DNA from 2 places in the Streptomyces coeruleofuscus genome. Region 2 is predicted to be linked to the other one. Evidence: riboswitches for the same ligand, from Rfam matches in the RefSeq annotation. Region 2 holds a riboswitch; the other holds the start of a gene.
The links. A riboswitch is a leader RNA that binds a small molecule or an ion and turns the genes downstream of it on or off. The one in region 2 is predicted to bind ZMP and ZTP.
Positions count from the first base shown of each region.

Region 1 (3,383 bases), on a different contig from region 2:
GAGCCGGTGAATCGGGTCGCCGAAGTCCTCCCCGCGCCCGGCGGGTCTACCGGTGGCCTGTCCGCCGCGGAGGGGTCCGGCCCGGTGCAGGGCGGCGTCTGGTGGGCGGCCGGGGGCCTGATCCTGGGGCTCGGCGGCAGTCATGCGATACGCCGCGCGGCGGCCCGGCGCGAAGCCGGACCGCCGCCACGTGAGGAGCCACTGGCTGAGCTGATCGATCTGGGAGCCCTGACACCGGTGAGCGCGTCGAGGACCCGCTCGCGGTGAGCCCCGCGGATCTCAGCCCAGGTCGATCTCGGGGTAGAGCGGGAAGCCCGCCACCAGGTCCGTCGCCCTGTGGCTGATCTCGTCGGCGATCTTCGCGTCGAGGACGTGGGCCGCCTTGGAGGGGGCGCCCGACTTGGTGGTGCCCGGCTCCGTGGTGGTGAGGACACGGTCGATCAGGGCCGCGACCTCGTCCATTTCCGCCGTGCCGAGGCCGCGGGTGGTCAGGGCCGGGGTACCGATGCGGATGCCGGAGGTGTACCAGGCGCCGTTCGGGTCGGCGGGGATCGCGTTGCGGTTGGTGACGATGCCCGAGTCGAGCAGGGCGGCCTCGGCCTGGCGGCCTGTGAGGCCGTAGGAGGAGGCGACGTCGATCAGGTTCAGGTGGTTGTCCGTGCCGCCGGTCACGAGGGTCGCGCCGCGTCGCATCAGGCCATCGGCGAGGGCGCGGGAGTTGTCGACGATGCGCTGGGCGTAGTCGCGGAAGGACTCCTGGCGGGCCTCCGCGAGGGCGACGGCCTTGGCGGCCATGACGTGCGGGAGCGGGCCGCCGAGGACCATCGGGCAGCCGCGGTCGACCTGGTCCTTGAGCGAGTCGTCGCACAGGACCATGCCGCCGCGGGGGCCGCGCAGCGACTTGTGGGTGGTCGTCGTCACGATCTGGGCGTGCGGGACCGGGTCGAAGTCGCCGGTCAGGACCTTGCCCGCGACCAGGCCGGCGAAGTGCGCCATGTCCACCATGAGCGTGGCACCGACCTCGTCGGCGATCTCGCGCATGATCCGGAAGTTCACCAGGCGGGGGTAGGCCGAGTAGCCCGCGACGATGATCAGCGGCTTGAACTCGCGGGCGGAGGTGCGCAGGGCCTCGTAGTCGATGAGGCCGGTGGCCGGGTCCGTGCCGTAGGAACGCTGGTCGAACATCTTGCCGGAGATGTTCGGGCGGAAGCCGTGGGTGAGGTGGCCGCCGGCGTCCAGGGACATGCCGAGCATGCGCTGGTTGCCGAAGGCGCGGCGCAGCTCCGCCCAGTCGGCCTCGGAGAGGTCGTTGACCTGGCGGGCGCCGGCCTTCTCCAGGGCCGGGACCTCGACGCGCTGGGCGAGGACCGACCAGAAGGCGACGAGGTTGGCGTCGATGCCGGAGTGCGGCTGGACGTAGGCGTGGCGGGCGCCGAAGAGTGCCTTGGCGTGCTCGGCGGCGAGGGACTCGACGGTGTCGACGTTGCGGCAGCCGGCGTAGAAGCGGCGGCCGATGGTGCCCTCGGCGTACTTGTCGCTGAACCAGTTGCCCATCGCCAGCAGCGTGGCCGGGGAGGCGTAGTTCTCCGAGGCGATCAGCTTGAGCATCTCGCGCTGGTCGGCGACTTCCTGGCCGATGGCGTCGGCTACGCGTGGCTCTACGGCGCGGATGACGTCGAGGGCGGCGCGGTAGGCGGTGGAAGCGGTGGAGAGGGGCTCGGCTGGCATGAATGGACCTCCGGACGTTGCGTTCAGCGTTCACGGTACGGCCCAGGCGCACGGCTCTCTCTGCTCGGGCCGCTCCCCGATGGTTCGTCCCATCCCAGCGCGCCAGTCACGGCCCGTGGATCAGAGTACCGGGTGAGGGGGCGGAGGGGCGTCTGCCGGGTTGCTCTTCGTTGCCGGGTGCGGGTGCTTTGTGGTTGATCGCGCCCACGCGGCGGAGCCGCATATGTCATAGCCCCGCGTCCTTGAGGGACGTGCACCCGGCCCCCGGCCCCCGGCCCCCGGCTAAAGGATCACGTGGGGCAGGAAGCGGGCGTACTCGTCCGTGATCAGGCCCGAGCTCTCCCGGATGCCCAGGCCCGCTGACTCGTTCTCCACCACCCACGCGCCCAGGACCACACGGTTGCCGTCGAAGTCGGGCAGCGGTGCCAGTTGCTGGTAGCAGCAGGGCTCGTCGCGGAGGACGGGGTCGGATCCGGGCTCGTGGATCGTGACTCCCGCGCCCTCCCGGCCCAGGAGGGGCTTGGCCACCCATCCCTCGGGGGACAGGTCGCGGGGGCCGTCCAGGTAGGCCGGGAGGAGATTGGGGTGACCGGGGTACAGCTCCCAGAGGATGGCCAGGAGCGCCTTGTTGCTGAGGAGCATTTTCCAGGCCGGCTCGATCCAGAGGGTGGAGCCGGTGCCGCCGCCGTTGTCGAGGGTGTCCAGGACGTGGTCGGCGAAGCGGTCGGTGGTGAGCCACTCCCAGGGGTAGAGCTTGAAGATGCTGCGGATGAAGCGGAGGCGGTTGTCGACGAAGCGTCCGGAGAGGCGGTCCCAGCCGATCTCCTCCATGGCGATCCAGTCGGTTTCCATGCCCGCCTGCTCGGCTGTCTCCTTGAGGTAGGCGACCGTCATCATGTCCTCGCCGAGTTCGTCGGCGGAGGAGTACGCGAAGTAGAGCGGGCTGCCCGGCGGGAGGAGGGCCGCCTGTTTCCGCCAGGCGTCGATCAGGCGTTCGTGGAGGGAGTTCCACTGGTCGGCGCCGGGGAACCGGTCCTCCATCCAGAACCACTGGGGGGACGCGGCCTCCACCAGTGAGGTGGGGGTGTCGGCGTTGTACTCCAGGAGTCTGGCCGGGCCGGTGCCGTCGTAGCGGAGGTCGAAACGGCCGTAGACGGAGGGGAGTTCGGCGCGGCGATGCCAGGACTCGGCGACCGTGCGGGCCACGCGAGGGTCGGTGATGCCCAGGTCCGCGAAGCGGTCCTCGGCGACGATGTGGCCGGCCGCCGCCAGGCACATGCGGTGGAGTTCCTCGACGACCTCTTCCAGGGCCTCGACCTCCGGAAGAGTGAAGACGTAGTAGGCGCTTTCGTCCCAGTAGGGGCGCAGGGAGTCGTCGGGGTAGCGGGTCAGGGGGTAGATCAGGCCCTGTTCCTCGACGGTCTGCTGCCAGCCGGGGCGCGGGGTGATGGTGTGGCGTTCCATGTGCGTACGACCCCGGTCAGCCGCCGCCGCTGCCGGAGCCCGAGCAGCCGAAGCCACCCCGGTCGACGGCCTCGCTGCGGCTGAAGGTGCCGTTGTCGGCGTAGCGGCCGCTGACGTCGGCGTCGTAGTACCAGTCGGCGTCCGTGGTGGTCGTCTTGCCGGTCTTCTTGCGGCCCTTGCCGTAGGAGGAG
Region 1 covers NZ_BAAASE010000004.1:224,976-228,358, reverse strand. The annotation lists gene ABFX81_RS16430 (hypothetical protein) at 1-267, shown strand, start outside; gene ABFX81_RS16425 (glycine hydroxymethyltransferase) at 280-1,728, opposite strand; ZMP/ZTP riboswitch at 1,762-1,848, opposite strand; gene ABFX81_RS16420 (glutathionylspermidine synthase family protein) at 2,011-3,192, opposite strand; gene ABFX81_RS16415 (hypothetical protein) at 3,209-3,383, opposite strand, start outside.
Region 1: linked by a shared signal. The riboswitch ahead of ABFX81_RS16425 (glycine hydroxymethyltransferase) and the one ahead of ABFX81_RS34975 (bifunctional 5,10-methylenetetrahydrofolate dehydrogenase/5,10-methenyltetrahydrofolate cyclohydrolase) in region 2 are both predicted to bind ZMP and ZTP.

Region 2 (3,383 bases):
CGGCTGGAGCGGCTGCTGCGGGAGCGGCCCTCCGGTGGTCTGCGGGACCGGCTGCTGCCGGGCGCCGGGCGGCCCCGGCTGGCCTGGGGGCTCGTCGCGACGGCGGTGGTCGCCGCCCTCGCACTGACCCTCGTACTGAGCGGCCCGAACACCACACCGGCGGTCGCCGCGCCGCGCCCGCTGGTGGTGCAGACCGGCTCCACACCGCTGCCCCTGGACCGGCTGGCCGAGCGTGCCGAACAGGCCGCCGCCGACGGCTCGCCCCGCCTGCGCAAGGGGACGCACGTGCAGACCTGGAGCATGGGCATGTCGGACGACAAGCCCCCGATCACCGTCCCCGAGGAGCGCATCGTGCGCTGGCGGGCCGACGGAAGCCACACGGAACTGGTCGTGGCGACCGACCCCAGGCATCCGGGTCGCCCGGTCCTCTCCGGCGAGGGCGGCGAGCCGCACCTCGTCGACGACGGGCACGTCATCAGCGACCAGACGTATCCGCCGAGCTGGAGCTCCGCCCCGCCCCAGTCCCCGCCGCCGCACGACCCCGACCGGCTGCGCGCCTATCTGACGGAGGCCCAGTACTCGGACGCTCCGCTGACCACGCCCCAACTGCTGGACGCCGTCGAGGTGCTGCTCGACCACTGGACCCTCGGCGCCCGGGAGACCGCGACGCTCGCCCGCCTCCTGGCCGGCACCGAGGGGCTGCGGCCCGTCGGCCAGGTGACCGACCGCCTCGGGCGACGCGGTCAGGCGTACGTGTACGACGGCCCCGGCGCCCGCCGCATGCTGATCATGGACCCGGTCGCCGGCGCCGTCCTCGGCCTGGAGAGCACCTTCAGCACCGCCGAGCCCGAGTACGGCGTCAAGAAGGGCGACGTGATGTCGTACAGCGCGTGGATGCGCTGATCAGACCCCGGCCGCACCGAGCTGCCGGGCGGCGGCGTCCACGGTCTGCTCCAGCAGCGTGGCGATGGTCATCGGGCCGACGCCGCCCGGCACCGGCGTGATCAGCGAGGCCCGCTCCACGGCCGAGTCGAAGTCGACGTCGCCGATGTTGCCGGGGTTGTACCCGGCGTCGATCACGACGGCGCCGGGCTTGACGTCCTGGCCGCGGATCAGCCGGGGCCGTCCCACCGCGGCCACCACGATGTCCGCCTCCCGCACGGCCTCCGACAGGTCCCGGGTGCGCGAGTGGCAGTAGGTGACCGTCGCGTCCCGCGCGAGCAGCAGCATGCCGGCCGGCTTGCCGAGGATGGCGCTGCGGCCCACGACCACGGCCCGCTTGCCGGCCGGGTCGACGCCGTACTCGTCGAGCAGCCGCATGATCCCGCCGGGCGTGCAGGACACGAAGCCCGGCAGGCCGAAGCTCATCGTCGCGAAGGAGGCGAAGGTGACGCCGTCGACGTCCTTGCCGGGCGCGATCGCCTCGAACGCGGCACGCTCGCCGATGTGCTCGCCCATCGGGTGCTGGAGGAGGATCCCGTGCACGCCGGGGTCGGCGGAGAGCGCCTCGAGCGTGCCGACGAGCTCCTCGGTGGTCGTGGCGGCGGGCAGCGACACGTGCCGGGAGGTGATGCCGGTCTTGCGGCAGCGGTTCTGCTTCATCCGGACGTACGTGACGGACGCCGGGTCCTCGCCGACCAGAACCGTGGCGAGGCACGGTGCCGTGCCTGTCCGTTCGGTGAGGCCGGCCGCGCGCTTGCCGGTCTCCTCCAGTATCCGCCGGGCGAGCGAGGTCCCATCCATGAGCCGTGCCTGCGACATGATCCACTCCTGGGCTGGTGTGCTGCTTCGCCCAGGCGCACGGCATCGACTCCTGCGGAGCCGCTCCCCGGTGGTGCTCCACCTCAGCGCCAGTCACGGCCCGGCCCCACCTTAACCGAGCCCGCCGGGGGGCTCGTCGGCCTGGTTCCTCCTACTCCTCGTCCCAGGCCTGGACCAGGGTCTGCTCGGCGATCTTGCCGCCCCGCAGCGAGATCATCGACTCGGACAGGACGCGCACACCGTCCGCGTACTGGCAGCTCTCGCTGTACGCGGCTTCGTCGCCCTGGATGACGCACCGCTCCAGCTTGTGCGACATGTCGCGGCTGTAGACGTCCTCCAGCATCCGGCTGATCTCGTCCCGGCCGTGCAGGACCTTGGGGTGGCTGGGCTGGGTCGTGCGGTCGACGATACGGAACTCCGCGTCGTCCGCGTAGAGCGAGAGCAGCAGGTCCGGGCTCTGTCCTTCCACGCCCTGGCGCAGTGTCTCTCTGTCGAAGGCGGGGTCTGCCGCGGTTCCCATGATGACCTCCTTCGAAGGGCCGCGACCCGGTCGGAAGCGGGCCGCGACGAGCCTCTCCTCCTGTCGAGCCTCCTCCCGTCCGGCGAGCTCGGCAAACGCAGGCAGACGCAGGCAACGCAGCCGGACCCGCTGGCGTCGCGACAGGCCTGGTCTCAACACGACGTTGGGTCGGCGCCGTTGCTCTCGCGCAGGTGTCACCGGCCTCGCCGCGCCGCCCTCACGCATGCCCGGTGGCTCAGTCCGACGCGGCCAGGAACTGGGTCGCCGCCAGCTCCGCGTAGAGCGGGTCGGCGGTCACGAGCTCGCGGTGCGTGCCGACCGCCCGGACCCGCCCGGCATCCATCACCACGATCCGGTCGGCCATCGTCACCGTGGACAGCCGGTGCGCCACCACCAGGACCGTCGTCGTACGGGCCACGTCCGCGACCGTGTCGCGCAGCGCCGCCTCGTTCACCGCGTCCAGCTGCGAGGTCGCCTCGTCGAGCAGCAACAGCCGGGGCCGGCGCAGCAGAGCCCGGGCGATGGCGACCCGCTGCCGTTCACCGCCCGACAGCTTGGTGCCACGATGCCCGACGAGCGTGTCGAGGCCGGCGGGCAGCCGGGCGACCAGACCGTCGAGACGGGTCGTCTTCAGCACCCGCGCGAGGGCGTCGTCGTCCGCCTCCGGATTGCCCAGCAGCAGGTTGTCCCGCAGGGAGCCCGACAAGACCGGTGCGTCCTGCTCCACGTAGCCGATCGCGGCGCGCAAGTGCGGCAGTTCCCACTCCGCCACGTTCCGCCCGTCCAGCGCGATCTCACCGGACTCGGGGTCGTAGAACCGCTCGATGAGGGAGAACACGGTCGTCTTGCCCGCGCCGGACGGGCCGACGAACGCCGTCATCCCCCGGGCCGGCACCTCGAACGTCACCCCGTGGTGCACGTGCGGCAGATCGTCGGCGTAGCGGAAACGGACGTCGCGGAAGGCGACGGACGCGGGCGGCTCACCAGCGGACGGCAGCGGCGCGGAGCGCACCGGCGGCTCGGCGGGCAGGCTCAGCGCCTCCTGGATCCGGGCCAGGGCCGCGGACCCCGTCTGGTACTGCGCGACGGCGCCGATGACCTC
Region 2 covers NZ_BAAASE010000012.1:1,292-4,674, forward strand. The annotation lists gene ABFX81_RS34970 (CU044_5270 family protein) at 1-903, shown strand, start outside; gene ABFX81_RS34975 (bifunctional 5,10-methylenetetrahydrofolate dehydrogenase/5,10-methenyltetrahydrofolate cyclohydrolase) at 904-1,761, opposite strand; ZMP/ZTP riboswitch at 1,784-1,868, opposite strand; gene ABFX81_RS34980 (nuclear transport factor 2 family protein) at 1,913-2,281, opposite strand; gene ABFX81_RS34985 (ABC transporter transmembrane domain-containing protein) at 2,517-3,383, opposite strand, start outside.